4 regions of the Bradyrhizobium sp. UFLA05-112 genome follow, and region 4 is predicted to be linked to each of the others. Evidence: predicted binding sites of a transcription regulator. Region 4 holds the regulator's gene; each other region holds the start of a gene.
The links. The regulator LexA, encoded in region 4, represses DNA repair genes until DNA is damaged. The targets are predictions, from matches to a motif close to TGTTCNNNNTGTGTTCNG.
Positions count from the first base shown of each region.

Region 1 (7,793 bases), on a different contig from region 4:
GAGGTCGACATCAAAATCGAGGGTGTCGGCGGCCACGCCGCGCGTCCGCACAAATGCGTCGATTCCGTTCTGGTCGGCGCGCAGCTGATCACGGCGCTGCAGTCGATCGTCGCGCGTAGCATCGATCCCCTGGATTCGGCCGTGATCTCGATCTGCGAATTCCACGCCGGCAACGCCCGCAACGTCATTCCGCAGACCGCGGAGCTGAAGGGGACGATTCGCACGCTGACGCCGGAGGTGCGGGCCCTTGTCGAGAAGCGCGTGCGCGAGGTGGTGGCGGGCGTGGCGCAGATCACCGGCGCGAAAATCGATCTGCACTACAAGAGGAATTATCCTGTGGTGAACAATCATGCCGCGCAGACCGAGATCGCGCGGACAGTGGCCAAACAGGTCGCGGGCGATGCCAATGTGCACGAGATGCCGCCGCTTATGGGCGGCGAGGATTTTGCCTATATGTTGGAAGCGCGCCCCGGCGCCTTCATCTTCTGCGGCAATGGCGACAGCGCGGGTCTGCATCACCCCGCATATAATTTCAACGACGAGGCGATCGTCTACGGTACGTCCTATTGGATCAAGCTGGTGGAGAACTCTCTGGCGGCTTCGTAAGCACGCAAACCTGAGCCAAAATGAAAAGGGCCGCGCGATGCACGGGCCCTTTGTCGTTGAGTGGCGTAGAGCTCAGAACACGCGCGAGAACACGTAATAGAGCACGCCGGAGATGATCATCGCGGCCGGCAGCGTCAGCACCCAGGCCATCGCGATGTTGCGGATCGTCGCCCATTGCAGACCGGAGCCGTTCGCCGCCATGGTTCCGGCGATGCCTGACGACAGCACATGCGTGGTCGAGACCGGCAGGCCGTAGACGTCGGCGGCGGCAATGGTGGCGGCTGCGGTGATCTCGGCGCAGGCACCTTGCGCGTAGGTGAGGTGCGTCTTGCCGATCTTCTCGCCGACGGTGACGACGATGCGCTTCCAGCCGACCATGGTGCCGAGGCCAAGCGCGATGGCGACCGCGATCTTCACCCAACCGGGGATGAACTTCGTGGCGTTGTCGAGCGAGCCCTTATAGGCGGTGAGCACGGCGACGTCGTTGGCGCTGAGCTCGGCCTCCTTGTCCTTCATCAGGAAGCGGATCGCTTCGGAGACGAGGTACATGTCGTTGCGGGTGTTGCCGACGACTTCCGCCGGCACCTTCGCCAGCGAGCCGTAGGTGGTGACCTGCTTGGCGATGTCGCGCACCAGCACGGCGAGCGACGGGAATGTGCCGCCGTTGACCTCGTGTTGAGCGACGTAGTTGGTCACCGCGGGACGCGGGTTGCCGATGACGTTGTAACCGGCGGCCTTGGCCTCGATCACCTTGCTTGCGGCCTCCGAGTTCGCGACGAACTGCTCGATCTGGCTCGCCGGCAGGGCGCGGTTGAGCGCATAGGCCGTCGGCACGGTGCCGATCAGGATCAGCATGATCAGGCCCATGCCCTTCTGGCCGTCATTGGAGCCATGGAAGAAGCTCACCAGCGTGCAGGTGAGGATCAGGATGCCGCGGATCCACCACGGCGGCGGCTGGTCGCCCTTCGGCTCGCCGAACAGAGCGGGCGTGGCGCGCAGCAGCACGGCGCGCAGGATGAACAGCAGGCCGGCGGCGAGCACGAAGCCGAACAGCGGCGACAGCAGCAGTGCCTTGCCGATATTGGTGGCCTGGGTCCAGTCGACGCCCGAGGTGCCGCTGCGGCCGTGCAGGACCGCATTCATGATGCCGACGCCCATGATCGAGCCGATCAGCGTATGCGAGCTCGACGCCGGCAGGCCGAAATACCAGGTGCCGACGTTCCAGATGATCGCTGCGATCAGAAGTGCAAACACCATGGCGAAGCCGGCGCTGGAGCCGACCTGGAGGATCAACTCCACCGGCAGCAGCGAGACGATGCCGAATGCGACTGCGCCCGATGACAGCAGCACGCCGAACAGGTTGAACAGGCCGGACCAGACCACGGCGATATGGGCGGGCAGCGAGCGGGTGTAGATGACGGTTGCGACCGCATTGGCAGTGTCATGGAAGCCGTTCACGAACTCGAAGCCGAGCGCAATCAGCAGCGCGACGAACAGCATGAGGAAGGGCGCAATGCTCTTGACCTGCGTGCCGGTCGCATCGACGTCGACCCAAATGCTGTAGGCGACGAAGAGTAGCGCCGCGGCGATGATCCCCATGTAGATAATGCCGGTCAGCGGATGAAAACCGCGGTCGAGGTCTGGCCCTTTCCGCAACGCTGGCTCGATGGAGCCGGGTAAAGCAAGGTCACTCATTAAAAACTCTCCTGTCCCTGTGCTCCGATTTTGCGCGCGGCATGTGACAGGCAGTTGAAATGACGGTGCTTCTCCACCGGTATCTGCTGCGGCGCAGCGTGTGTTATATCACGCCGCCCGTGCTGATTTTTCCCGGAATCCGGCTGCGATCTTCAGATCATCCACAAAGCGCTGATATTCCAGCTCTTTTGCCTTGGGGTCAGGCAGCCGCAGCAGATAGGACGGATGCACGGTCACCAGTGCCTTGCGGCCGTCGGGCAGATCGATCAGCCGGCCACGGTTCTTGCCGATCGGCGTGATCTTGCCGAACACGCATTGCGCGGCGGTCGCCCCCATCGCCACGACGAGGCTGGGCCGAAGGGCCGCCAGTTCTCGCTCATACCATTGCCGGCAGGCACGGATCTCCGGTGTGTTCGGCTTCTGGTGCAGGCGGATTTTTCCGCGCGGCACGAATTTGAAGTGTTTCACGGCGTTGGTGACATAGACCTTCCTGCGGTCGACGCCGGCCTCTTCCAGCGCGCGGTCGAGCATCATGCCTGCAGGGCCTACGAAGGGATGACCGGCGATGTCTTCCTTGTCGCCGGGCTGTTCGCCGACCAGCATGATGGTGGCAGACTTCGGGCCTTCGCCGAACACGGTCTGCGTTGCATCCTTGTAGAGAGGGCAGGCGCGGCAGTGGGCGGCTTCCTCGCGCAGCGTTTCGAGATCATCGGCGGCGGGTTTGCGTGGCATGGGTGCCTCCGGGCGCGGGGTGATCCGTCCGCCGGTCCAGCGTTCGGCATCGGCGAGCAGAGGTTCAAGTATCGAGGCTTCCGCGAGGTTCCTCCCGCGCGGTTTGGGCGCTTCCGGTGCGATCGGCCGGTCCGGCTGGAAGTGGCGGCGCCAAGTCTCCTCCAATCGGTTTGCTGCAGGCATCTCCGTCTGGCTGATCCCCGGCGTGAACGAGATCACGTGGCCGTCCCAGTGGGCGCAGATGTCGGGCGTGAGGATCGACCAGGGCATGTCGGCATAACGGCGCGCGAAGAAAGATGCGGCGAATTCGACGATGTGATGCTCCGGCACGAACCAGGCGGCATAATGCGCCTTCTGCTCGCGTCCGATTTCGCGGAAACGGACGACATCGCGCATCCGCTGCACGTCGCGATGCACGCTATTCGCCATCGCCATGGCCAGCGCCACATCGGGATCGGTCATCGTTGCCAATAGGTCGTGATCGGCCTTCAACCGCCACAGCAGTCGATAGAGCAGCGCAAAGCGTTCGCCGTCGCGATTGAGGATCGCGACGCGTGCAATCTCGATGAAATTGGCCGGCACGTTGAAGGTGTTTTCGATCTCGATCGGCGGAAGGCTCGGCGCCTCGGACAGGCCGGGCGGAATCTGATCCTTGGTTTGGCCTGGCACGCCCCACGTCACGTCCGCGGGGGCGATGTGATGCAATGCCAGCGCGCGTGCGGCTTTGCGCCAGCCGTCGAAATCAGTCTCGCTATCGAGGGTGATGAGGTACATGGCACTTGAATCCTCTTGATTCCACTCATGAATTTGCGGGTGCGCCAATTCGATTGACTCCGGTGGCGCTGTTAGCTTTATATTAGAACATATCATGAACAAATGAGCCAGCCGATCGTTTGTCTTTCTGACGATCCTGGCGACCATCTCTGAAGGAGCGGCGAGCATGAGCGCACGCATAAGCGCGCTTGCGGCTTTGCGCGGCCAGATCGAGCGCATCGAGACGTCGGAAGCCGCGCATCATCGCGATCGCGTGGCGCTCGGCCACCCGGAAGCAGACGACGCGTTGCAGGGCGGGCTGGCGCGCGCGGCGATCCACGAAGTGTTTTGCGAGGGACGCCAGGGCACGGCCGCGACGGGCTTTGTCACCGGACTTGCGGGGCGCCTGATGGCGCATCGCCCGCTGCTGTGGGTGCGGCAGGATTTTTCGGAGGTCGAGGCGGGTACGCTGTCGATGAGCGGGCTTGCCGAGCTCGGCCTCGATCCGTGCCGCGTGGTGATGGTGCGCGCTGCCGATGTCGAGAGCGCGCTGCGCACCTCGGCCGATGCGCTTGCCTGCGATGCGCTGGGCGCCGTCGTGCTCGAGCTCTGGGGCGAGACGAAACAGTTCGATCTCGTGGCGAGCCGCAAGCTGACGCTTGCAGCCCAAGCCTCAGGAGGCACTGGGCTGCTGCTGCGGATGGCGGCAAACCCTCTGCCGTCGACCGCGGAAACCAGATGGATGTTGCGGGCGGCGCATTCGCCGCCTGGACCTGCGTGGAGCGCCTGGGGCGCGCCTCGCTTCGATGCCGAGCTCGTTCGCAATCGTCATGGCCCGGTCGGCCGGTGGATCATGGAATGGAAATGTGATGAGTGCCTGTTCAGTGAATCGTCGGCGTATCCTCAGCCTGTGGCTGCCGCGCCTGCCCATCGATCGCATCAAGCGGGTGCTTTCGCTCATCAGCGAAAAGCCGGATAAAGCGTTTCCAGGCGAAGTGGACATCGGTTCGGGTGGAGAAAACGCGTTAAAACGAAAAGATGAGCCGAGCATCGTCGTTGCCAAGGAAAACAACGCGCTTTCGATCTACGCGCTCGATGAAGCGGCCGGGCGCCTCGGCCTGCATATCGGCCAGCCGCTGGCGAATGCCCGCGCGATCTGTCCGGAATTAAAAGTGTTCGACGCCGATGTCGCGGCGGATGCCAGGACGCTCGAGGATATCGCCGACTGGTGCGACCGCTTCACCCCGCTGGTGGCGCTCGATCCCCCGCATGGCCTGTTTCTCGACATCACCGGTTGCGCGCATCTGTTCGGCGGCGAAGCCAACCTGTTGCAGGCGCTCGTTCGTGCGTTGGCACGGCAGGGTTTTGCGGTCAGCGCGGCGATCGCCTCGACCTCGATCTGCGCGCGCACGCTGACGCGGCAGGCACCTGGCACCATCGTTGCCGATGGCGCGGAGGCGGAAGCGATCAACCGCTTCCCGGTCTCGGCGCTCGTCGCGGATGACGCCATCACCACGGGTCTGCGTCGCGCCGGCCTGAAGACCATCGGTGATGTCGCTTCACGCAGTCCCCATGAAATCACAGCGCGCTTCGGCGCGCGCTTCTCGACGCTGCTCGCGCATGCGTTGGGGCAGGGCGATGCGCCGATCAGTCCGCGAAAATCGCCGCCTGACTACATCGTGGAAAAACGTTTCGCCGAGCCGATCGCGACCGACACCATGATCGCGATGACGCTGTCGCGGCTCGCGGATACGCTTGTTACCTCCATGGAGAAGCAGGGCAAGGGCGCGCGGCGACTGGAGGCGTCCTTCTTCCGTACCGACGGCGTGGTGCGTGCGATCATGGTCGAAACGGGACGTCCGGTGACGCGAAGCGCAGTCGTCGATCGTCTCTTTCGCGAGCGGCTGGATGCGCTCGCCGATCCCCTTGATCCCGGTTTCGGCTTCGACATGGTCCGTCTCTCGGCGAGTCGCACCGAGATCGTGGTGCAGGAGCAGCGCGATCTCGATGCGCGCGTCCATGACAATGACGAGCTCGCCGCGCTGATCGACCGCATCGCCGCGAGGATCGGCGGAAAACGCGTCGTCGTGCACCTGCCGCAGGATACGCATATCCCGGAGTGCGCCGTGCTGGGCGCGCCTGCGCAGCATCATCTCGCCGCCGCCGCGCAGGCTGAATGGCCATCGCGCGTTGAGAGCGAGCCGCCGCTGCGCCCGTTGCGGCTGTTCGACAAGCCAGAACCGATCAAGGTGCCGTTCGCGACCGTGCCGGACGGGCCGCCCCATCAATTCACCTGGCGGCGTGCGCTGCATGCGGTGGTGCGGGTGGAAGGGCCAGAACGCATCGCGATGGAATGGTGGCGGCAGGACGGCAAGCAGCTCACGCGGGATTATTTTCGCGTCGAGGATGCCGAAGGTCTGCGGTTCTGGATCTTTCGCGATGGTCTCTACGATGGCGAACTCGTGGACGAGGAGGGCAGGTCCGTTCCCGCCAACTGGTATGTGCACGGTCTCTTCGCATGAAGACGCCTGCTTACGCCGAGATCGGCATCACCACCAACTTCTCCTTCCTGCGCGGCGGCTCGGATCCGCGTGCCTATGTGCATCAGGCCAGTATTTTGGGCATTCCCGCGATCGGGATTGCCGATCACAACACGCTTGCCGGCGTGGTGCGTGCCTACAAGGAGCTCGATAATGCCGAGGTGCTGCACAAGCCAAAACTTCTGATCGGCACGCGCATCGTTTTCATCGACGGCACGCCCGACATCCTGGTCTATCCGCGCGACCGCGCGGCCTATGGCCGGCTCTGTCAGCTTCTCACCCGGGGCAAGCGCGGCAATGACATCACGCGGATCGAGAAGGGCGAATGCCACCTCAGCTTCGCTGATCTCCTGGAGTTTGCCGAAGGCCAGCTTCTGGTCCTGACACTGCCGCATCGCTTCGAGCCGGGACAAGCGCTGGATGTTCTCGGAAAACTGAAGGCAAGCCGTGCCGAGGGCGTGTGGCTGGCGGCGAGCCTGCTCTATCGCGGCGACGACCGGCGCCGCCTCGCGCGGCTCGACGATCTCGCGGTGAAGGCAAAAGTGCCGCTGCTCGCGACCAACGAGGTGCTCTATCACCATCCCGCGCGCCGGCCCTTGCAGGACGTGCTGACCTGCATCCGGGAAAAAACCACGATCGAGGCCGTCGGGAAGAAGCTGGAGGCCAATGCCGAACGTTTCCTGAAAACACCCCGGGAAATGGCGCGGCTGTTCCGCGATTTCCCTGCGGCAATCGCGGAGACCATGCGCTTTGCAGACGCAATCGACTTCTCGCTCGACCAGCTCAAATACCAATATCCGGACGAGCCGGTGCCGCCGGGCAAGACCGCGCAAGGGCACCTGGAGGATCTGACCTGGGCCGGCGTGCAGACTTATTTCGGCGGCAAGATCGACGACAAGCTCCGCGCCACCCTGCACAAGGAGCTCGCGCTGATCGCCGAGCTGAAATACGCGCATTATTTTCTCACCGTGCACGACATCGTGCACTATGCGCGCAGCCAGAGCATTCTGTGCCAGGGCCGCGGCTCGGCTGCGAATTCGGCCGTGTGCTACGTGCTCGGCATCACCTCGGTCGATCCGACCAAGGTCGATCTGTTGTTCGAGCGCTTCATCTCCAAGGAGCGGCTGGAGCCGCCTGATATCGACGTCGATTTCGAGCATTCGCGGCGCGAGGAGGTGATGCAATATGTCTATCGCCGCTACGGCCGCCATCGCGCCGCGATCATCGCGACCGTCATCCACTACCGCCCGCGCAGCGCCATCCGCGATGTCGGCAAGGCGCTGGGCCTGACGGAGGACGTCACCGCGGCGCTGGCCGACACGGTCTGGGGGAGCTGGGGCAAGGGCCTCAACGACATGCAGGTCAAGCAGGCCGGGCTTGATCCCAACAATCCCATGGTCAGCCTCGCGGTCGAACTTGCGACCGAGCTGATCGAATTCCCGCGCCATCTCTCGCAGCATGTCGGCG
Region 1 is NZ_JBANBK010000021.1:15,428-23,220, reverse strand. It holds gene SO180_RS14770 (M20 aminoacylase family protein) at 1-606, shown strand, start outside; gene SO180_RS14765 (inorganic phosphate transporter) at 679-2,301, opposite strand; gene SO180_RS14760 (UdgX family uracil-DNA binding protein) at 2,410-3,807, opposite strand; gene SO180_RS14755 (ImuA family protein) at 3,974-4,765, shown strand; gene SO180_RS14750 (Y-family DNA polymerase) at 4,656-6,308, shown strand; gene SO180_RS14745 (error-prone DNA polymerase) at 6,305-7,793, shown strand, end outside.
Region 1: the regulator LexA is predicted to act here: its motif matches at 3,891-3,908, upstream of SO180_RS14755 (ImuA family protein).

Region 2 (7,793 bases), on a different contig from region 4:
GGTCGCGTTTTCCGTTGCGTATTCTGCGGCCGTTGTGATTTTTGCCCGGCCTTTGGTTGGGCTGTTCAGCAATAGCGATAAGGTCAGGGAAATTGCTGTCTCGACCTCCATCGTCTTCCATCTGTTCTTTGGGTTTTTTGGTCTTGAGAGTTTCGTAACGACGATGCTTCAGTCGTTCGGGAGGGCGCGCCTCAGTGCGGTTGTGTCCTTCGCGAGGCAGGGCTATCTCTTCATACCGGCCGTACTATTATTGCCGATCATATCGGGTTTCAACGGACTGTTGATCAGTCAAGCAATCGCTGAGCTGGGCGCCGGCATGATCGCGTTGTTTGTTATGTTTCAACAGTTCGCTGAGCTTAGACGAGCGCTCTGGCATCCCACTTCAAGAGCAACCCAGATTGTGGGTTGAAACTGGACGCGGAGCTGGAGTTTCCCGCCGGTCGAGATCGGGGTGCCGCTCGCATGATGAGCTGGTCTCCCGCGACTTGAAGCTCTTGTGGTCGCAAGCTAACCACTCGCGGGAATTCAAAGGTCCCACTTCGCGCTCCTCGAAAAAAAAAGGGTTTGTCCCAGCTATGAAAGCGCTCGCGACGTTAGGAGCTGCCATTTCTGCCGCTTTGGCGCATGATATCAGCTTTTCGGGCGGACCAATGTACGATCCCGCTCCTCCTCCGTTTCCCCCTGAAGCGAAAATTTTAGGCAACGTGTCCCTGCGTCGTCGGCGTGAATTCGCTTGGGGACGTCATCACGCTCGCGAGGGATTGCGCCGCCTCGGATTCACTCCTGTTCCGATCTTGTCTAGAAGTGATCGGGCTCCTCTTTGGCCCGTAGGCGTCGTTGGGAGCATTTCCCACTCTTCGTCTGATTGTGGCGCCGTTGCGGGATGCTCAAGAAACGTCCTCGCCCTGGGATTGGACATCGAAGATGAAGAGCCGCTCGGAGCTGACCTTATGCCAATCATATGCACCTCCGCGGAACTACAACGTCGGGAATGGTCCAGCAGTCGCTTTGGCCCAAAACTAATCTTCGTAATCAAGGAGGCTGTATACAAAGCATATTCGCCAGAAACCGGTGAATTCCTGGATTTTCAAGATGTCAGCGTTAGAACGGGCGACCAGAGCGGGTTTTTCGAGGCGGAGATCATCAATCCGGAAAAACCTATGAATTTCGGCAGTCGAACTATCAATGGAATTTATCTCCCGTTTCTTGGAGGCATTCTTGCATTGGCTGTACGATTTCGAGGCTCGTAAGTAGCGCTGCTAAACTTGTCAACGTTGCCCGGAGCCTTGGCATGAAATGATCTTCGATCTCGCAGGCGCTATACAGTTTGGTACGGCAGCCAGCCGCTGCTGACGATGATGATCGTCCCTTCGTTCACGTCAGACATCGAAGAGGAGGGGAGCATGGACCGGGTGTTTCTCGCGCCTGAACGTATCCAATCGCTCGATATCGTTAAGCAGCTCAATCTGCTCAGCGACTTGGATAAGGGCAAAGCGGGCGGCATCAGGGATTCTGTCGTGGTTTTCGTTCCGAAGAATCGCCAGCAGCTCGGCGGTGCTCGCCAAGCCAGCGCCCGCCACAATTCCCAATCGTCCATGTGGACACGCAGGGCAGACAGTCGGGCTACGCTGCCTCATCAGCATTTTACGCCTTCACAAATCGTGCCGGTGGCTTGTCGTTCGACAGAGATAACCGGTACGAACCGCATTGTGAGCCGGGTGCCGGCCTCACAAATCGGTTCTGCATTCGCGGCATCCGACTTGTTCGGCCGCGACCATAGGCAGAGCCGCGCGGACCACTGCCTGGCAGACATTATGGCTGGCTTCAGTTGTGGAGCCGGGGCGTTACGGGCGAACAGTGCCGACTCTTCAACACTTCTTCCTTTTCGGTGGAAAGGTCTCCCCGATTTTGGCGGCGGCCGACTGATCGGCGCGTCTTGGGGGGCAATTCGCTACATCACTGTCGGGTTGACGCCCGAAGCGGCCGATACGGTGCTCGGCCTCGTCCGAGGACAGTGCACCGGCAAATCAAGGAAATGTTAACCATTTAACCCAATGATCTGTATGGAGATATTTACGGTTCTTGATTTGTTCTTTGCGAGTTGCTACACCCTCCAGACGCTTTTGTCCCCGAAAAGCAGCCGCCGCAGGGGGTAGCTAGGGTTGGACGATGAACCTTCTCGCACGAATGAATGACGGGCCGGCCGTACGGTCAATCTCGCCGCGTAGGGAGTTGGGTGCCTACGAAGCGCTGTGGCTTGAGAAGGGGGCTACCTTCAAAACGATCGCCGAGAAATTCGCATCGGACCCGACTGCTGTCCCTTCCGACTTCGTTTCAGGTGCTGTGGCGGACGTTCGCGCATCGGAAGTTCTGGCTGCGCTCAAGAAGGCAGGCGTATCTAGGTTCGGAACTCGGCTGAATCTCACTGGCAACTATCCTCCGAAGCTCCGGGATGCAAGACATCCGGTGGAAATGCTTTATTTCCAAGGTGCTTGGGAGTTCGTCGAGACGCGATGCGTTGCCGTCGTGGGGAGCCGCAATCCTAGCGAAGCTGGAAAATCGCGTGCGGCGAGGCTCTCACGCGCGTTGGTCGAGCGCGGCTTTACGGTTGTGTCGGGCCTCACAACCGGCATCGACACTGCAGCTCATACAGCCGCGATCGAGGCGAAGGGCCACACAATCGCTGTGATCGGCACGCCGATCGGGACCTATTACCCGAAGGAGAATCAGGCGCTCCAGCGCAGGATCGCGGAGGAAGATCTGCTCATTTCTCAGGTGCCAGTGCTCCGGTACGCTAGTCAGCACGTACCGCAGAACAAGCTGTTTTTCCCTGAGCGAAACGTCACGATGAGCGCTCTCACCAAGGGGACGATCATCGTCGAGGCCAGCGACACAAGCGGGACGCTCACGCAGGCTCGCGCGGCCTTGCAGCAAAGCCGCAAGCTGTTCATTCTCGATTCCTGCTTCAAGCGAGATGACATCACTTGGCCGGCGAACTTCGAGAAGAGGGGCGCGATCCGTGTCCGCGATCTTGCCGATATCTGGGGCGCGTTAGGTGATTGCACGCCTTCTCCAGCAAATTGACGAGACCAACCGCAGAGACCACTGGTACCTCGACGAGGGTGACGATTGTCACTACCTCTACGAAATTACGGCCCCTTTGGGTTGGCGCGGCGGCGAGACCAATCAGCTCATTCACAATCTTCAGAAGAAGCGAGGCGACGGTGGGTACCAATATAAGGCCGCGGCAATCGCTAGATGCGCGAACGATCTGTCAGCGGTTTTAAACGCCGAATGGTTGGGCCAAGCCACGATTGTTCCGGTTCCGCCATCGAAGATGAAAACCGATCCCGCCTACGATGATCGTATGGTGCAGGTCTGCAGAGCAGTCCGCGCCCCGGCGCCTCCCGACGTCAGGGAGTTAGTCGAGCAGATCGCCTCGACGAACACTTTCAAGGGCGGCAACCGGATGTCGCCGACCGAGCTCAAGCAGAACTACAGGATCGCGGAAAACCAACTGCAGAACCTGCGCGGTATCGTGGGTATCGTCCGACGACGTCCTCACGACAGGCTCCCATTTCAAAGCCGTCAAGGAGATGATTCTTGAGCGCGCTCCGCAGACGCCCGTAATTGGACTCTTCGTTGCCAGACGCGCGCTCGCAGATCCATTTAACGAAGTGCCGATCGAAGACCTACTGAGGTGAACGATTGTCACCCACATGCCGCTGCGGTAGAGCCGGCTCCGCCGGCATACGGGCGTGCCTGGACATGTTTCATGCCACGGCCCGATCTCCCTTGGAAACGCCGCGTGCGACAATCTTTGGGGCGTCATCGGATAGCGGCCGATGCAGGGCCTTCGCTTCGTCCCATGGTGCGCGTCAAGCCATAGACTTAGGTACGGTCCCGGGGCTGACTTCGCTGGTGCCCCGGTCTCCATCGAAGATTGTCCAGATGCCGTACAGCGGATTCCTTCATGCACTGGATACTGATCACCGCTCAACAGCGGTGGTCCAGATCGCGCTCGCATGCTGTCGCCGAGATCTTGGACTGCACGCCAAGCTTTCCTCGCGAGCAACTGCACATATACGCCGGTATACTCGACTATACGCAAGTATAGGTGCGCCACCGATAGGATGGTGCGCAAGGGAAATCTTAATTGAGATTCGATACGCCCACTTATGTTGGATTCAAGTGGCGGTTGGAATTATGTGGCACAATCGGATATCAAATCTCGCCCTGGCATTATCCGTCCCAGCAGCAACAGTTGCGGCTAATGCAGATGCGCTCTCACTTCACTTCTGGGCCGGACTCCTTCTCGGCGGATTGATGTTGGTCCTTTCCTTCTTGACGTCGACGAGACGGGAGGCGCCAGCAGTGAACTTGGACGAAGCGATGGCGATCAAAGCGTTCGAGTCGATCAAAGATGGTATTACAATTTATGACGCCGACCGGTGCGTGCTCGGCAATGATGCTGCAGCTCACATGCTCGGGCTTTCCAATGCAGAAGAACTGAGAGGATTGGATATCGCTTCGCTTTCTCTGGATCCTCAACCGAACGGCAAGACGGTTGCGCAGATGTTCGAGGAGACCAATGAGCTTGTGATGAGGTCGGGCCACGTCGCAATCGAGTGGTGGCTTCGGCGTAAAGATCAAACCTCCATTCCGGTCAGGATTAGTCTTGTCGTATCGAAATTCAGCGGCCGTCCGATAGTCGTGTGTGTTTGGCAGGACATAACCGACCTGGTTCGTATGCGCGAAGAGAGGCTGAGTCTTGCAAGGAGATTTGATAGCGATGTGTCGCGGGTCGTCGACGTTGTGGCGAGCTCAATGCAGGACATGCAAGCGGTTGCATCGGAAATTACTGCTTCAACGGACGATGTATACCATCGCACTGAAGCTATGACAGGAATGGTGAAAAAGACGGAGGAAAACTCCACTGCCGTGTCTTCGGCTGCTCAGGAATTCTCGGCCTCGATTACCGAAATCAGCCGACAAGTGTCGACCGCGGCGAGCATTTCGCAAACTGCGCGCGATAAGACCGTGCGCGCTGAAGCTACATTAAGTGAGCTCGTTGCGTCGGTGACGAAGATCAGCAGCGTCGTCCAAATGATCGAGAGCATAGCCTCGCAAACCAATTTGCTGGCCCTCAACGCCACCATCGAGGCAGCACGCGCTGGCGAAGCGGGGCGAGGCTTTGCAGTCGTGGCGGGGGAAGTTAAGAATCTCGCCGCACAGGCAGCAAAAGCGACGAGCGAGGTTGATACTCAAATCATCGCCATCCAACAAAAGACAGAACTGGCAACTGCGGCGATGGGGGACATCGCTGACATAGTCGACAAGGTGCAGGAGATCTCGAGCAGCATATCGGCGGCCATAGAAGAGCAGTCCATTGTGACGAACGACATCTCAAGAAGTATCACCAGCATCAGTTCTGATATGCGCGATGCGTCCAGAGATATTGACCAACTGAATGATGCATCGCGCACCTCTGGCTCATCGGCGGGCCAGGCGGTTGGGAAGATAACCGATCTGAGCAAAAATATCGCATCGTTACAGGGGCAGGTCAGTGACTTCTTGATCAAAATAAGAGCGTAGTAGGGTGCGCTCAGTTCAAGTCCTGGTATCTTCGTCAGTCCTCGCCTGATGTCAGGAAGGCGCGGTAAGCCTGCTGGATGCCATCTCTCAGGGACGTTTTCGCGCGCCAGCCCAGCTTTGCGAGCCTGCTGACGTCGAGCAACTTGCGCGGCGTACCGTCGGGGCGAGAAGTGTCGAAGGTGATGGCGCCGCTATACCCGACGATGTCGGCGACGACGCGGGCGAACTCGGCGATGGTGACGTCCTCGCCCGTGCCGATATTGATCAGCTCCACGGCCGAATAGGTCTTCATGAGGTGAACGCAGGCATCCGCCATGTCGTCGACATAGAGGACTCGCGCCGCGGCGTGCCGGTGCCCCAGACGGCAACGCTCGCTGCACCTGAGAGCTTCGCCTCGTGAAAGCGGCGGATCAGGGCTGCTATAACATGGCTATATTCGGGATGGTAGTTGTCGCCGGCGCCGTATAGGTTGCTCGGCATCACGCTGATGAAGTCGCTTCCGTACTGACTGCGATAGGCTTCCACCATCTCGATGCCGGCGATCTTGGCGATCGCATAGGGCTCATTGGTCGGCTCCAGCGGACCGGACAGCACCATGTCTTCGCGCAATGGCTGGGGAGCAAGTTTTGGATAGATGCAGGAGGACCCCAGGAACATCAGCTTCTCGACCTCATTGAGATGAGCCGCGTGGATCACATTCGCGGCAATGGCAATGTTGTCGTAAATGAATTCGGCGCGCAGTGTATCATTTGCGACGATGCCGCCGACCTTGGCGGCAGCCAAGAACACAACTTGGGGCCGCGTCTTGGCGAACCAGCCGAACACCTGGGCCTGGTCGCGCAGATCGACCTCGCTTCGTTCCGAAGTGACGAGCCGCAGGTCTTCCTGCGCAAGCCGGCGCATCAGCGCGGCCCCGACCATGCCGCGATGGCCGGCGACATCGACCGTCTTGCCTTCAGCTCAAACGGTGTGGCAGCCACCGGCGGCCTCCCGCTTCGCTTCGTTTAGGTCGCTCGCCATCATCTCCTGCACGAGCTGCGCTAAATTGCGCTTCGGCTTCCAGCCGAGCTGTTCGCGCGCCCTGGTGGCATCGCCAATGAGAAGATCAACCTCGGTCGGGCGGAAATAGGTCGGGTCGATCCTGACCACCGTCTTGCCACTCGCCACATCAAGGCCAACCTCATCCACTCCCTTGCCGTGCCACTCGATCTTGCGCCCAACCTCGGCGAATGCGAGCTCGACCATCTCGCGCACCGACCGCGTCTCGCCGGTGGCGAGGACGAAATCATCGGGCTTGTCCGCCTGCAGGATCATGTGCATACCTTCGACGTAGTCGCGGGCATGCCCCCAGTCGCGCTTGGCTTCGAGATTGCCGAGATAGAGCGTCTCCTCGAGACCGACATCAATGCGGGCGACGGCGCGGGTGATCTTACGGGTGACGAAAGTCTCGCCGCGAATTGGGCTCTCGTGATTGAACAGAATGCCGTTACTTGCGAACATGCCATAGGCTTCGCGGTAGTTCACCGTAATCCAATAGCCGTAGAGCTTGGCCACACCATAGGGCGAGCGCGGATAAAACGGCGTGGTCTCTTTCTGGGGGATTTCCTGAACCAGGCCGTAAAGCTCAGACGTCGAAGCCTGGTAGAAGCGCGTCTCTTTCTCCAAGCCAAGATTTCGGATCGCCTTAGGCGCAGCACACCGATCGCGTCGGCGTTCGCAGTATATTCCGGTTTTCAAAGCTGACGCCGACATGGCTCTGGGCGGCAAGATTGCAAATCTCGGTCGGTCTGATCTGCTGGACCAGGCGGATCAGATTGGTCGAGTCGGTCATGTCGCCGTAGTGCATGAGAAACGGCACGCTCCCGACATGCCGGTCCTAATACAGATGATCGACGCGCGCGGTGTTGAAGGAAGAGGATCGCCGCTTGATGCCATGCATGATATAGCCGAGCGATAGGAGATATTCGCAGAGATAGGCGCCATCCTGCCCGGTCACGCCGGTGATCAAGGCGACCCGCCGTTGAGAGTTTGATTAGTCAGATTTCACCCTGATGCAAACGAACCGATCGATTTCCGTGGCCTTCAGGTACTTGCCGGGAGCTAAACCGTTGCGCGGTCATAAAGAAATGAGTACTGAAGGACAATAGACGGTTATATCGATGATTTTGCAGAGCTTTTTCGCCTGGCCCTGCGGTTCG
Region 2 is NZ_JBANBK010000035.1:53,857-61,649, forward strand. It holds gene SO180_RS21055 (MATE family efflux transporter) at 1-409, shown strand, start outside; gene SO180_RS21060 (4'-phosphopantetheinyl transferase family protein) at 576-1,250, shown strand; gene SO180_RS21065 (hypothetical protein) at 1,380-1,565, opposite strand; partial or broken gene SO180_RS21070 (IS110 family transposase) at 1,660-1,771, opposite strand; gene SO180_RS21075 (DNA-processing protein DprA) at 2,170-3,084, shown strand; gene SO180_RS21080 (hypothetical protein) at 3,056-3,607, shown strand; gene SO180_RS21085 (methyl-accepting chemotaxis protein) at 4,375-5,595, shown strand; partial or broken gene SO180_RS21090 (GDP-L-fucose synthase family protein) at 5,630-6,575, opposite strand; partial or broken gene gmd (GDP-mannose 4,6-dehydratase) at 6,556-7,603, opposite strand.
Region 2: the regulator LexA is predicted to act here: its motif matches at 2,078-2,095, upstream of SO180_RS21075 (DNA-processing protein DprA).

Region 3 (7,793 bases), on a different contig from region 4:
GATCGCGTCGCGCGGCTCGGACAGCGCGGCCGCCATGGTCTCGACGCCGACCGGGCCGCCGCCATAGTTCAGCGCGATCGTCGAGAGGTAGCGCCGGTCCATGGCGTCCAGGCCCGCGGCATCGACCTCGAGCGCGCTCAGCGCATGGTCGGCGATCTCGCGATCAATGGTATCGGCGTTCGCAGCCGAAGCGAAATCGCGCACCCGCCTGAGCAGCCGGCCGGCGATGCGCGGCGTGCCGCGGGCGCGGCGCGCGATCTCGTTGGCGCCATCCGGGCTCATGCCGACATTGAGCACGCGCGCACCGCGGCTGACGATACCTTCCAGCTCCTCGACCGTATAGAAGTTCAGCCGGATCGGAATGCCGAAACGATCGCGCAGCGGATTGGTGAGAAGGCCGGCACGCGTCGTCGCGCCGACGAGGGTGAACTTTGCGAGCTCGATCTTGACCGAGCGCGCCGCCGGGCCCTCGCCGATGATGAGGTCGAGCTGGAAATCCTCCATCGCGGGATAGAGCACCTCTTCCACTGCGGGGCTCAGGCGATGGATCTCGTCGATGAAGAGCACGTCGCGTTCTTCCAGATTGGTCAGAAGCGCGGCGAGATCGCCGGCCTTGGCGATCACGGGGCCCGATGTGGCGCGAAAGCCGACGCCGAGCTCGCGCGCCACGATCTGCGCCAGCGTGGTTTTGCCGAGGCCGGGGGGCCCCACGAACAACACGTGATCCAGCGCCTCGCCGCGCTTGCGCGCAGCCTCGATGAAGATGGAGAGGTTCTTGCGCGCCTGCTGCTGGCCGACGAACTCGGTGAGCGACTGCGGACGCAGCGCCGTGTCGCCGACATCGTCGCTGCGGCGCTCGGGCGTGACGATGCGGGAGGGCGTGTTCACTCGTTGCCTCGCCGGTACTTGTTCGGCAACAGCTCGCCGATGCTCGCAACCTTCGGCTCGCGGCCGTTGTCGGGAACGATGACCCGCGCCTTGGCGTCATAGTCATGGATCAACTCGCGGCAGATGCCGCAGGGCGAGACGACGGCGATATCGCCGGGTTCGCCTGGCTTCGGATGACGCACCGCGACGATGGTCTCGATGCCGTGATCGCCCGTCTCCGTAATGGCGCGTCCGATCGCGATCGCCTCCGCGCAGACCGCGTTGCGGCCGATATAGGCGTCGATGTTCACGCCCGTGACGATGCGGCCATCGCGGGTGCGCATCGCAGCCCCCACCTCCTGCCATTTGTTGCGATAGCGCTGGCTGATCGCCTTGGTCGCGGCGGCAATGAGTTCCTTGTCTTTATTGCTCAGCATGGTGGGAAATACATTCCTTCGTCAGTCAACGGCCGCGCAGGATAGTCTATTTTGACAATTCTTTCAGACCCAGGCGAATGAGCTGCGCGGTTTCCGCATTCTCGCCGGCATTGCGTGACGCCGTGGCAATGGCGGCTGCCGCCTGCGGCTGGCCGTAGCCGAGATTGACCAGCGCGGAGATCGCGTCCGCGACGGGTCGCGGGGCGCGCTGGTCGTCGACGGCGCCGGCGAGGTGCACGACGTGCGGATCGACATTGGCGAATGCCGGCGCCTTGTCCTTCAATTCGGTGACGATGCGCTCGGCGACCTTGGGACCGACGCCGGGCGTGCGCGACACCGCGGCCTTGTCGCGCAGCGCGATCGCGTTCGCGAGGTCAGCCGGCGACAGCGTGCCGAGCACGGCGAGAGCAACCTTGGCACCGACGCCCTGCACGGTCTGGAGCAGGCGAAACCATTCGCGCTCCTGGTCGGAGCGGAAGCCGAACAGTTTGATCTGATCCTCGCGGACGTAAGTTTCGATCGAGAGCACGGCGGCTTCGCCGGGCGAGGGCAGATGCTGCAGCGTGCGCGTCGAGCAATGCACCTGGTAGCCGACGCCGCCGACGTCAAGGATAACGAAATCCTCGCCGTAGGAATCGATCAGGCCCTTGAGCTTGCCGATCATAACCCGACCACCTTCAAGCGCAGGGCGGCACTCTGCCGGTGATGGGCGTGGGTAATGGCGATGGCGAGGGCGTCGGCGGCGTCCGCCGACGGCGGCTCGGCCTTGGGCAGCAGGATCTTCAGCATCACCGCGATCTGGTTCTTGTCGGCATGACCGGCGCCGACCACGGTCTTCTTGACCTGGTTGGGCGCGTATTCGGCCACCGTGATGCCGAACATCGCGGGCGCCAGCATGGCAACGCCGCGGGCCTGGCCGAGCTTCAGCGTCGCGACGCCGTCCTTGTTGACGAAAGTCTGCTCGACCGCGGCTTCCATCGGCTTGTGGTTGGAGAGCACGGCAGCGAGCCCCTCGTGGATCGCGAGCAGCCGGCTCGACAGCGGTAGCCCGTCCGGCGGTTCCACCGAGCCGCAGGCGACATAGACGAGGCGATTGCCCTCGGCCTCGATCACGCCCCAGCCGGTGCGGCGCAGGCCGGGGTCGATGCCGATGATTCGGACGGGCTGGCGAATCGGGGGCGCGGTCATGGGCCAGTGATAGCGGCTGGCCGGAGGGAGGGAAACAGAAACGGAACGGAAGTAACAGGGGAACTAAGCTCTCGTGCCCCGGGCGCAGCGCAGCACGCAGTGATGCGCTGCTGAACCGCGGCCCATCCCTCATCGGCACGGGAAGCGTGGGTCCCGGCTCTGCGCCGCAGCGTTTCACGCCGCGTCGCGTCCGGGACACGAGACGACCTCAGCCGCCCATCTTCGCGATCAGCGCGTCCGACACCTCGAAATTGGCGTAGACGTTCTGGACGTCGTCGTGCTCGTTGAGCAGGTCCATCAACTTGAGCAGCTTCTCGCCGGTCTCGTCATCGACGGCGACCGTGTTCTGCGGCTTCCAGATCAACGCGGCCTTGCGCGGCTCGCCGAACTTCGCCTCGAGCGCCTTGGCCACATCGCGGTAGCTTTCGGTCGAGGCGTAGATCTCGTGGCCGTTCTCGCTCGAGATCACGTCGTCGGCGCCGGCCTCGATCGCGGCATCGAGCACCGCGTCATCTGACGCGACGCTGCGGTCATATTCGATGATGCCGGTGCGGTCGAACATGAAGGACACCGAGCCGGTTTCGCCGAGATTTCCGCCGGATTTGGTGAAGAAGGAGCGGATGTCGGAGGCCGCGCGATTGCGGTTGTCGGTCAGCGCCTCGACGATGACGGCGACGCCGCCGGGGCCATAGCCCTCGTAGCGGATCTCGTCATAGTTCTCGCCGTCGCTGCCGAGCGCCTTCTTGATGGCGCGTTCGATATTGTCCTTCGGCATGTTCTCCTGGCGCGCCGCGATCACGGCCGCGCGCAGGCGCGGATTCATGTTGGGATCCGGCGTGCCGAGCTTGGCCGCGACGGTGATTTCGCGAGCGAGCTTGCCGAAGAGCTTCGACTTCTGCGCATCCTGCCGCCCCTTGCGGTGCATGATGTTCTTGAATTGGGAATGTCCGGCCATGCGTGGTCTCTCGAGGAATCGTCAGCCAAGGTCAGGGGCAATGTAAGGGATCGAAGCGCGGGCCTTATAGGCCGCGAGCCCCCTGGAATGAAAGAGTATACTTGAAGGTAGCATCGTAGGGCCAGATGCCGCGCCATCAGGCACCTGTTAACCCTGACTTCATTTCGGGATGTGAAAATATCCACATCCCGTCCCCCGACAAGAGCAACCTGATGGCCTTCGGATTCCTTCGGAAGCGTCTGCCGGAACAGGCCGCGGCAGCGCCGCAGGTGACCCAGGCCGTGGCCGAGCCCGTTGCTGCGCCGGAAGGCGATTCGGCCAAGGAAATTCTTGAGCTTCTGGAACTCGAGCTCGGCGCGATGATCCGCCAGCTCGAGCGCGCCGCCCAATCGGTCGCCGGCGGGGCGGAAGCGACCGCCAACACGCTCGCGACGATCCGCGAACGCACCGATGCGCTCACGGGGCGCAGCAGCGCCGCGCAATCGACCGCCACCACCTTTGCCACCGCGGCCGACAAATTCACCCAGTCCGCGCGGGGCATCGGCGCCCAGGTCCGCGAGGCCGGCAAGCTTGCGGATGCTGCCAGCGCCGCCGCGCAGGAAGCCCGCGCCAATGTCGACCGCCTGCGCGAATCCTCCGCCGCGATCGGCAACGTCGTCAACCTGATCGCGCAGATCGCGCGCCAGACCACGCTGCTCGCGCTGAACTCGACCATCGAGGCGGCGCGCGCCGGCGCTGCCGGCAAAGGCTTTGCCGTTGTTGCGACCGAGGTGAAGGCGCTCGCGGTGCAGACCCAGAGCGCGACCGACGAGATCACCAGGAAGATCGAAGCGCTGCAAAAGGATGCAGAAGGCTCGGCGGAAGCCGTGCACCGCATCTCGCAGGCGATCGAGGCGATCCGCCCGGTGTTCGACACCGTCAACGGCGCCGTCGCCGAGCAGACCGCGACCACCAGCGAAGTCTCCGGCAACGCCGCGACCGCATCCCAATTCATCGTATCCGTCGGCGACAGCGCCGCCGAGATCGATGCCGCCACCAAGGCGGCGGAAGCGCATGGCGAAAGCGTCTCCAGCGCCGGCAAGGCGGTCACGACGTTCGCGCAGAAGCTGAAATCGCGCTGCACGGTGCTGCTCAGGCAGAGTGACGGCGACGACCGCCGCAAGACCGAGCGCCTGCCCTGCCATCTCAAGCTCGAGATCAGGGGTGGCCGCGCATTGATGCCGGTCTACGAGATTGCGATGGACGGCGTCCTGATCGGCGGCGCGGACGCAGCGAGGCTTTCGGTGCACGAGACCATCGACGGCCTGCTCCAGGATATCGGCGCCTGCCGCCTGCGCGTCGCCGAGCAGTCCAAGGCCGGCGCGCGGGCGCAGTTCCAGGCGCCGAATGCCGAGCTGCGCGAAAAGATCGAGGACAAGCTCTGGTCGATCCACGAAGAGAACACCGAGTTCGTGACCCGCGCAATGGAAGCGGGCGCTGCGCTGACGAGGATCTTCGAGCAGGCGGTCGCGCGCGGCGAGGTCAGGCTCGACGATCTCTTCGACACCGACTACGCGGAAATATCAGGCACCAATCCGCAGCAGTACCGCACAAGATATCTCGACTGGGCCGACCGCGCCCTCCCCTCCTTCCAGGAAGCATTCCTGGCGAAGGATCCACGCATGGCGTTCTGCGCCATGGTCGACCGCAACGGCTTCCTGCCGGTGCACAACAAGATCTATTCGCATCCGCAGTGCCCGGGCGATGTCGCCTGGAACACGGCAAACAGTCGCAACCGGCGCATCTTCAACGACCCCGCGGGCCTCGCTGCGGCGCGCAATCTGCGCTCCTATCTGGTGCAGAGCTACGCGCGCGACATGGGCAACGGCAACACGGTGATGATGCGCGAGATCGACGTGCCGATCCGCGTGCAGGGCCGACACTGGGGCGGGTTCCGGACCGCCTACAAACTTTAAAGCATGATCCCGGAAAGTACGGAGCGCTTCCGAAAAGACCGTGCACGAGCAAAGACCTGAAGCGCGATGACAATTCACCCTGACGTTATCGCGCACCTAGTGCACGCTCAGGCAAGACGGCAAAGCGCGAATCAGCATTAAAACGAATCACGCTTTGAAATGGGAATGGGAATGCCGTTGGTGAGTCGATAGGCGACTCCGACTGGAGGAAGTTCAAACATGTCCGTCGTGCAGCGTGCAGTCATGGACGCGTCATCCAACCGGACGCTGGCCGAACGCCTCATAGACCAGCTCGCCGATCGCATTGGCGGCCTCGGGGTTGAGCTCGCCGACATCGCCGGCAACGTCCAGGAGGTCGCCAACCGCGTCGCCGGTCAGTCGGAGCGGTTCCACCATCTGCAGAAGACGGCCGAGACCATGGTCTCGGCCAATCGCGAGATCGCCAATGCCTCGCAGGCGGTGCAATCGACGACATCCACCGCGGTCGGCGAGATCGCGCAGTCGCGCGACGTGGTCGAGACCGCGGTCAGCCACATCTCCGAGCTCGTTGCAGCCGTCGCTCGCATCGAGGCACGGCTTGCCGCGGTCGGCTCGGCGCTGAGCCAGGTCGCCAAGGTCTCCGGCTCGATCGAGGCGATTGCGAAGCAGACCAACCTGCTCGCGCTCAACGCCACCATCGAGGCGGCACGCGCCGGCAGCGCCGGCCGCGGCTTCGCCGTCGTGGCGAGCGAGGTGAAGAGCCTTGCGGAAGCAACCCGCCAGGCCACGCAACAGATTTCGGACACCGTGCGCGATCTCGACGGCCAGATCGGCAGCCTGATCGGCGAAAGCGGTGATGCCTCGCTACGTGCGAAGAACGCCGGCGACGGCGCGCAGCAGATCTCCGGCATCATCAGCCGCGTGCAGCAGGGCTTTGCGTCCGTGGGGGCGGAGATCGACAGCGTCGCCCGCGCTGCGACCTCCAATCTCGGCCATTGCGACACCGTGATCTCGGAGCTCAGCGAGCTCGCCAAGGGCGTCGATCTCTCCTCGCGCGATCTCAGGAATGCCGATGAGCGGGTGGCAAAGCTGCTCGACACCTCCGAGAGCCTGATCGCGCTGATCGCCGACAGCGGCGTGGAGACGTCGGACGCGCCTCTGATCCGCGTCGTCGTCGACACCGCCAAACGCATCTCGGCCGAGTTCGAGGCAGGGATCGACCGCGGCGAGATCACGCTCGATCAGCTCATGGACGAGAAATATCGCGAGATTCCCGGCACCGATCCCAAGCAATTTCTCACCAGCTACGTCGACTTCACCGACCGCGTGCTGCCGGCGATCCAGGACCCGATCCAGAAGTCGGACCCGCGCATCGTGTTCTGCGTCGCCTGGGCGAAGGGCGGCTATCTGCCGACCCACAATCCGAACTATCGCCTGCCGCAGGGCAAGGACCCCGTCTGGAACAACGCCAATTGCCGCAACCGCCGCCTGTTCAACGACCGCGCGGTGAAGAAGGTCGCGGCGAACACAAAGCCGTTCCTGCTGCAAACCTACCGCCGCGACATGGGCGGCGGCCAGTTCGTGCTGATGAAGGATTTGTCCTCGCCGATCATCGTCAAGGGAAAGCACTGGGGTGCCTTCCGGATGGGGTTTAGGCAGGGGTGAGCGGCAGGAAGTGCCGTGCAGTGGAGACACGGTGCAATGCTCCCCCAACGTCGTCCTGGCGAAAGCCAGGTCCCATAACCACAGGCAGTCGTTTGGCGAAGACTGGTCGGGGACTAGCACTAACCATAATCGATAGATCACGCGGTATGGGTCCTGGCTTTCGCCAGGACGACACCGAGCGGGTGGCGTCGCGGATCAGCTAACTCAACCAGAACCTCGGCGTCGCCGGCTCGAGCCGGCCACCCGCGCGCACCGGCGCAATCTTCAACGCCAGCCCCGTTGCATCGTCCGTCTCCACCGCGACCCCGCTCAGCGTCGCCGTGCCCATCGCCGGCTCGAACCGGCCGGAGGGAATTCCTGACGTGAAGCGGCGCAGCGGCTCTTCCTTCTGCATGCCGATGATCGAATCGTAGTCGCCGGTCATGCCGGCATCGGTCATGTAGGCGGTGCCGCCGGGCAGGATCTGGTGATCGGCGGTCGGCACATGCGTATGTGTGCCGACGACGAGGCTGGCGCGGCCGTCGCAGAAGAAGCCGATGCCCTGCTTCTCGCTGGTCGCCTCGCAATGGAAATCGACCACGATCGCATCGGCCGCCTCGCGCAGCGGACAGGCGCTGAGCTCGCGCTCGAGCGCGGCGAAGGGATCGTCGAACGGCGTCATGAAGACACGGCCCAGCGCATTGACGACGAGCGCGCGGCGGCCGTTCTTGGTCTCGACCAGGGCGGCGCCGCGGCCCGGCGTGCCAC
Region 3 is NZ_JBANBK010000001.1:165,054-172,846, forward strand. It holds gene ruvB (Holliday junction branch migration DNA helicase RuvB) at 1-888, opposite strand, end outside; gene SO180_RS00815 (cytidine deaminase) at 885-1,304, opposite strand; gene ruvA (Holliday junction branch migration protein RuvA) at 1,351-1,968, opposite strand; gene ruvC (crossover junction endodeoxyribonuclease RuvC) at 1,965-2,492, opposite strand; gene SO180_RS00830 (YebC/PmpR family DNA-binding transcriptional regulator) at 2,701-3,447, opposite strand; gene SO180_RS00835 (methyl-accepting chemotaxis protein) at 3,660-5,402, shown strand; gene SO180_RS00840 (methyl-accepting chemotaxis protein) at 5,622-7,046, shown strand; gene SO180_RS00845 (TIGR00282 family metallophosphoesterase) at 7,246-7,793, opposite strand, start outside.
Region 3: the regulator LexA is predicted to act here: its motif matches at 2,523-2,540, upstream of ruvC (crossover junction endodeoxyribonuclease RuvC).

Region 4 (7,793 bases):
ATGAACAAGACGAAATCAGCCTGCATGACGTCTTCGAAACTGATGCCGGCGATTTTAGCCCGCTCCTTTAGCAGGTCAGCATGCAGAGACGTCCGATTGAGTGAAAGTCGCCGCTTTCGAACTTCCAAGCTAGTGAGGGAGCAACAAAACATCGAAATGCCTTGTACAGGCTGATGTGAGTGCTCTTGGATTGCACCTACATAGACTCCGCCGGTGATCAAGTGATCTAATGACGCGAACCTCTCATACTTGAGAAGGACCGCAGCCGTATAAATGAAGAGTTCGTGGATAATGAATTTGAAGTTGTCGAACCAATCCTTCGAATAAGAGTTCAAGTTCTTGGGAGGGTAGCTGTAGGGCAGTACGGACTCGAAGAACCTCTTGATCAACGTGATTGCGTCCTCGGTCGGATTGTTCCTCGCAAGCGCAGTGAGGACGCGGACAAACTCGTCACGATAGGGGAGGAAAGACTCGATCGATGCGATTATTGCGTCATCGAACGGGTCAGATTTCGTGTCTACTCGCAGCGCCTCGAAGTTCTCAGCCAGCACTTCGAGATAGCCACGTAACGACGCGTCGCTCTGCGGCGAGCCTCGTTGAAGGAGATCTATTGTACGTGCGGCTCTTGACCTCGTCGGCAACGACACCGAGGTTTCTTCGATATATACTGGTGGTTTGCCAACTTGAGGCTTAGGAAAAAGAGGCTTGCCAAAAATCCAGCGAACCAATTGCTCGAAGTTCTCCGGATAGATCTCCTCGTTACTTAGATCGATGAAGATGCGCGAACCATAGTAGGTAGGTAGATAGGCTTTTCCTTCCGCGTCAACCTCGGAGATCACGGCCACAAATTTGTCCTGATCAGCCTTGGCGTAGATCTTGGGTGAGATGATTTGCGTCTCGGTGCCGACGCCACCACGCCGGTCGTCGGCGCGTTCCGCATAGAGACGATCCGAAACGATAACGACCTTCTGCACCTCCGGATCGGGGACCATCCTTTCCATGAAGGCGATCGAGTCGTGCCCCTCTTTGAGATCCCACTTGTCCAAAATGGCATCGACGCCGCTTTCACGTAGCTGCGTGGCTAGATCAACCACCCACTGCTGATGTTCGGGCGAAGTCCAGCTATATGAAACGAACACTTTGGGGGCTGACATAAGGGGGCTCCACGAATCAACGCCTGATCGTGGCATGATCGGAACGCACGCAGCATTCTACTGCGGGCATTTTCCGCCTTATTCACGCGACCAGTCGGGCGGAAGCTTCGACTAAATCTGGACCGCAAGCCGGCTAAGGCTTTTCACGGGCCGTGGGTCCAGTGGTCGGGAAGCCCTCGACAGCTGGCGCGGCGCTGGCCGCATGTCTTGAGCAACGTTGTCGATCCCGGTTGGGTGTGCTCAAGGATCGGCGGCCCTGGGGCGCCGGTAGATCTCGCGACGAGACAACGAACCCAGACTTGCCGGGTCGTAAGCGACGAACCGGCCGCCTTGGTCAGCGGTCGTTATTGGCATCATCTTCAGCAGGAGCAGCCGGCCGATGAGCTCCGGCATCGAGGCGGGGATATTCTCCCGTAGCGAACTCAGCCGTTGGCATTCGTGATCGGCAGTATCCGATCCGTGCGTTCCATGGCCGGCAACTTTGTCAGCCATGGTCGGTAGATTCGTTGTGCGGGCCGACATTCCATTATTTCATTTAGGGACTTGAAGGTGTCCGCGAGCTGCTTGCTTCCCATGTGCTTCCCAGCGCCTTCTTATCGGGAAGCTCCTCACTGTAAGTTACTATGGTTTAATGAGAATTTACGCACATCAGCCGGCGTCAGCGCGTGTCCGGCTATCACATGGCGGTCGTCGCCGGCGTCGTGTTCTTTGCGGTACGCGCGCTGCTGGCGCTGATCCCGGGATTTGCAGTGGGCTATCCGATCAAAAAATGGTCCGCTGCGGCAGCACTGGTGGCTGCCGCGTTCTACCTGCTGCTGTCCGGCGCGGAGGTCGCAACACAAAGATCGTTCTTCATGACGGCGGTGGTGCTGATCGCGGTGATGGTCGATCGTCGCGCCATCACTTTCCGCACGCTCGCGGTGGCCGCGATGATCGTGCTCGCTGTCGCGCCGGAGGCGTTGGTGCATCCGAGCTTCCAGATGTCGTTCGCGGCGACGCTTGGTCTCGTCGGGCTGGTGCAGATCGGCATGCCGAACCTGTTGGCCTCGCCCGATCACTCCGTCACTGCGCGCATCGCGCTGTGGGGCGGCCGCGAGCTCGTCATGCTGCTGATGGCCTCGCTGATCGCGGGGCTCGCGACGACGCCCTATGCCGCCTTCCATTTTCATCGCGTCACGCCCTACGGCGTGCTCGCCAATCTCGCGGCGATGCCGGTGGTCTCGGCGCTGGTGATGCCGGCCGGACTTTTGGGGCTGATCGCAGCGCCGTTCGGGCTTGATGGCGTATTCTGGTGGCTGATGGGGATCGGCATCGACTGGATGGTCGTTGTGACGCGCTGGGTCGCGGCGTTGCCTGGCGCCGTCGGCCGCATCACCGCCTTCGGGACCGGCCCGTTGACTGCCGCCAGCATTGGTCTCGTTCTGATGGGCCTGTTGCGCACGCCGCTGCGCTGGGTGGGCGCCGTCGTGCTGACGCTCGCAATCGGTTGGGCGCTGCACGTGCGCCAGCCCGACATCCTGATCGCAGGCGACGGCCACAGCATCGCGGTGCGCGGCAAGGGCGGCCAACTGCACCTGATCCGAACCGGCAAGGACAATTTTCTTCTCAAGGAGTGGCTTGCATCTGATGCTGATCCGCGCGGCGCGACTGATGCGTCGCTCGCCGATGGCGTCTCATGCGACGAAGGCGGTTGCGTGACGCCGCTCGCCGATGGTCGCCTGGTCGCGCTCTCGTTGCGTATCGACGCGCTGGCGGACGATTGCAGCCGCGCCGCGCTGGTGGTGACGGCGAAGCCTGCAGCAGCCGGTTGCGCGGCGATGGTCGTGGATCGCGAGCGTCTGAAGACGCAGGGCGCACTCGCGCTATCGCGCGATGGCGACGGTTTCACGCTGCAAACGGTGAAAGCAAGGAGCGCAAACCGCCCCTGGTCGCCGGCCGGGGCCGGCGATAGCGATTTCGAGCTCAGCCTCGCACCGCGGCCGGCTACTCCACGCAGCAAGGATGCTACGCCATCGGAGGCCGACCTGCAGGCCGAGGATTGAAAGACGCGTCAGCCGATCGGCAGGCGTGTCGTGGGCGTCGTGGTCGTGTGCTGCTCGACGGCGGGCTGCTCTGTCTTCTCGCCGAGCGGCTGCGTCACCGGCAATTGCAGAACCGTGGCACGCTGTCCCTCGACGAGCTGCGTTACCAGCACGTAGTTGCCGTCGGGGAATTCGATCGCATCATGATGACGATCGGGAATGTGCGGATCGACCTTACCGAACTTGCCGACGCGGGAATTGACGGTGCGCGTCCAGATCCAGCGATTGTCGTAGCGGACGTTGTCGGCGAAGGCGAGCTCGGTGCCTGGCAGGAGGCAGACGGCAACCGAGAGATCACGCTCCGACGCAAATCCACGCGTCGAGGTGCCGCGGAAGGTTGTCGTGACGATCGTCTCGCCGACTTGAGCGGGGCGGGTCGCAACGGCATGTAGGCTGTAGTCACACATCGGAGTGCTCCTCATGCGAGATAGCAGGTCCGCGCCCCCCCGGAGGCGCAGGCCTCTACCAGAGTTGGAAGCCTACGAGTGTATCGCGTTTGTGGGCAAATCTGCGGCCCGTCTGCGCATCGCCCGATCACATTATCTTTCCCGGCAAACGAGGAACAAAGCCTCTCGCCGAGACTCTATCTTGGTTCACATCATTCACTCACGCGAGCTTCCATCAGCGCCGGCAGCGGAGTACCCTGAAGAGGGCCAGCTCGCCTGCGGCGCAGGTGCGATCGCATTGTTGGAATTGCGGAATGGCGCGCTGGTTGCCGCCGCGTGCTCTGCCTTTCGGGCGGCGTGGCCTTTCGGGCGGCGTGGTGTTGCGCTGCATCGCTCGCAGGTGCCGATCCCGCGATCAAGGCTGCCGAGATCACGCCTAAAATCACCTGCCGCATGGGTTTTGTCCTCTGCAGCCCGCACAGCGCATTCGCGCCTGCCATGCTTGAGGATTAGCTCTGTGCAGGTGTAGGGATAATCACAGTGGAAGCGACAACGCTATTTTGCTGGAGCGGACGATCCGTCCGCCCGTATCGCCGTGCGATGGCTGGCAATCTGCCGGGCAATCGGTACTTTCTGCTGGGCAATCAGTACTTCCGATACAGCCCGATCAGCTTGCCCTGAATCTTCACCCGGTTCGGCGGCAGGATGCGCACCTCATAGGCGGTGTTGGCGGGCTCCAGCGCGATCGACGCGCCGCGCCGGCGGAAACGCTTGAGCGTCGCTTCCTCGTCGTCGATCAGCGCCACCACGATGTCGCCGGTGTCAGCGGTCTCGTTGCGCTGGATCAGCGCCATGTCGCCATCCAGGATGCCGGCATCGACCATCGAATCGCCGCGCACTTCGAGCGCATAGTGCTCGCCCGAGCCGAGCATGTCCGGAGGCACGCTGATGGTGTGGCTGCGGGTCTGCAACGCCTCGATCGGCGTGCCGGCCGCGATCCGTCCCATCACGGGCACGGCGACCGGACGCTCGCCGTCGTCGACAGACGCGCTGGCGCTCCGCACCTTGCCGAGATTGCCTTCGATGACGCTCGGCGTGAAGCCGCGGCGGCCGGCGCCTGCGGCTTGAAGCTCGGGCAGCTTGATGACCTCGATGGCGCGCGCGCGGTTAGGCAGGCGACGGATGAAGCCGCGCTCTTCCAGCGCGGTGATCAGGCGGTGAATGCCGGACTTCGAGCGCAGATCGAGCGCGTCCTTCATCTCATCGAAGGAGGGCGGCACACCGCTTTCCTTGAGGCGCTCACTGATGAACCGCAGAAGCTCGTATTGTTTGCGCGTTAACATCTCGACCAAATCCCCCGGTTGATGTCGTTCGATTCCGAGACGCCAGATTCAGCAGAAGCCGCTAGATGCTCGAAACAAATCATGAACGGACACTATATGTTCGATATGTGTTCCGCAACCACTTAATTTTGTGTGAACGCGGCGAAGTTCGCATCACGCGCGAATCAGATTGCACTCACAAGGGCAGCCGCAACACCTCGCAAGGCGTGCCTGCTTCGGCCTTTGGCGCGAACGGCGCGCGCACGAGAAGTGCTTGTGCGGTAGCAAGATTCGCAAGCAGCGAGGAGTCCTGGTGGTTGACGGGAACGGCCACCAGCGTGCCGTCCTCGCGCTCCTCGAGCCGTGCGCGCAAATAGTCCTCGCGGACGTCGTTGGGCCCGACGTCGCGCCCGAGCACGGCGCGCTCGCGGCGGTGATGAACGCGCGAGCGGCCAGCAAGCGCGCGAATCAACGGCACCATGAACAGGAAGCCGCAGACATAGGACGAGACCGGATTGCCGGGCAGGCCGATCACCCGCATCGCGCCGAGATGGCCGTGCATCATCGGCTTGCCCGGCCGCATCGCGATCTTCCAGAACGCCATCTCGAAGCCTTCGGCCTGGAGCGCTGGCCTGACCAGATCGTGGTCGCCGACCGACGCACCGCCGGTCGTGATGAGGATGTCGGCGCCGCTCTCGCGGGCCCGGCGGATCCCGGCGGTGGTCGCCGCAACCGTATCGGCGGCAATGCCGAGATCGACCGTTTCGGCGCCCTCGGCCCGCGCCAGCGCGTGCAGGGCGTAGCCGTTGGAGAAGACGATCTGGCCCGCGCCGGGCGTTGCGCCCGGCATCACCAACTCGTCGCCGGTCGCGAGAATCGCGACCCTCGGCCGGCGACGCACGGCAAGCTCCGGATGGTTCATGCCGGCGGCCAGTGAGAGGTCGCGTTCGGTGAGTCTGGCTCCCTGTCGCAGGAGCACGTCGCCCTCGAAGAAATCGACGCCAGCAGGACGGATGTGCCGTCCAGCGATCGCGGCCTCCTTGATCGTGACGCGCCTGCCGTTTGCGACCGTGTCCTCCTGGATTACCACCGCGTCCGCGCCATCGGGCACCACGCCGCCAGTGAAGATCCGCACGGCCTGGCCCGCGCCAACCGCTCCCGCAAATGGCCGGCCGGCCGCGACCTCGCCGATCACGGTGAGCTCTGCGTCCACCGTCGCCGCGTCGGCGGCGCGCACCGCATAGCCATCCATCGCCGACATCGCCTGCGGCGGCTGCGTACGCCGCGCGGCGACATCGCGCGCCAGCACGCGATGGTAGGCCGCATCCAGCGCAACCATCTCCTCGGCCACCGGCTCTACGCCGGCAAGCACTGCGGCAAGCGCGTCGGACACCGGCATCAGGGCCACGGGCAAACTCCTGCTGAGCAAATCGAAGGACAGGTCGCGTTGCGTTCTAGCCGAGTGCAGGCTTCGAGGCAAAAGGGGGCGATCACGAAGGCGGAGATGAATTGTCCCTCCAGCACCGGAACGGCAGGGATGCCCTTTAGGACAATATCGCGCCTTTCCGCTTCCAGCTCAGAATTGCCGCGCGCCATCGCACGCAGGTGCGTCAGGAGACATCCGGGAGAACCCTGATGGCAGAGACTTCAAAGCTATCGGTTGAGAAAGCTCTCGAGAAGCTGCGCGGCGATGAGCCGCCGAAATCGAAGAGCGCAAAGCTGGACGAGGAGATCGAGGCGCTCAAGGAGAAGACGAGCCGCATGCGCGCGCAACGGCAGCGTCTCGATCGGCCTCAACCCAAGCGCAGTTGAATGCGCCTAGCGTGGACGCCGCGCGATCGTCTCGATGACGAGAAGGACCGGGATGACGGTGGCCAAGCATGCCACGGCGACAACCAGGCTCACGGCTAGCATCAGGTGGCTCCCGTTTCATTGTCCGGATCGACGTCGGGCGCCTTCAGGCTGTGATCCATCTCGGGCAGGGGGTCGCCCTGCGATTTGAGATCCGCCGCCTTGCTGACCAGCTTCGCGGACAGCTGCGAATTCGACGTTGACTTGGCGAACTTGAGAAGGATCGAGGCTTGCTTGTTGAAGTAAGACTTGCCCAACACGATCACACATCCGTTGTAGAAAATCCCAACGGACATACGACTCCCGACGCGTTGATCCGTTCCGGGAACTCTGTCTAAAAATGCACAGAGTGAGTTGGTTCCACAATTTGCTAAAAAAGTTCCCGGTGATGGCCGGAACCGAACGCTGAGCGACCGCAGCAATGGGGCGCTTAGAATCCCAGCGCCTTCAGCGCCTCGCCGACGTCGTGAGGCGACGTGACGTGAACCGCGGTCAGCCCTCGTGCCCGCGCGCCTTCGATGTTTTCGGCGAGATCGTCGAAGAACACGATTCGCCTCGCCGGCACGCCGATCGCGGCGACGACATGGTCGAAAGCTTCCGCATCGGGTTTGCGCAGGCCGATGCTGGAGGACAGGTACATCTCGCGGAAATGGCCGAGCACGTCGGCATACTCCTTCGAGAAATAGTCCACATGCGGCCGGTTGGTGTTGGAGAAGGCGTAGAGCGGCACGTGTTGTGCCGCGCGCGGCAACAGGTTGGCGATGTCGGGCATCTCGCCCGCGAAGATCGCATTCCACCCCTCCAGGAATTGCGCGTCGGAGATTTCGATCCCGAGCGAGCGGCGCAGCCAGTCGAAATAGACCTCGTCGCTGATCTTGCCCATCTCGTGCAGCCGATAGGCCTCATCGCGGACATAGCGCGTCACGATCGATTGCGGTTCGCAGCCGGCATGTCCCGCCCAGCAGGCGATCGCCTTGGAGAAATCGATGTCGAGCACGA
Region 4 is NZ_JBANBK010000061.1:2,713-10,505, forward strand. It holds gene SO180_RS29280 (SEFIR domain-containing protein) at 1-1,154, opposite strand, end outside; gene SO180_RS29285 (hypothetical protein) at 1,395-1,646, opposite strand; partial or broken gene SO180_RS29290 (ComEC/Rec2 family competence protein) at 1,820-3,196, shown strand; gene SO180_RS29295 (hypothetical protein) at 3,205-3,642, opposite strand; gene lexA (transcriptional repressor LexA) at 4,266-4,964, opposite strand; gene SO180_RS29305 (molybdopterin molybdotransferase MoeA) at 5,140-6,351, opposite strand; gene SO180_RS29310 (hypothetical protein) at 6,579-6,755, shown strand; gene SO180_RS29315 (hypothetical protein) at 6,857-7,090, opposite strand; gene SO180_RS29320 (HAD-IA family hydrolase) at 7,225-7,793, opposite strand, start outside.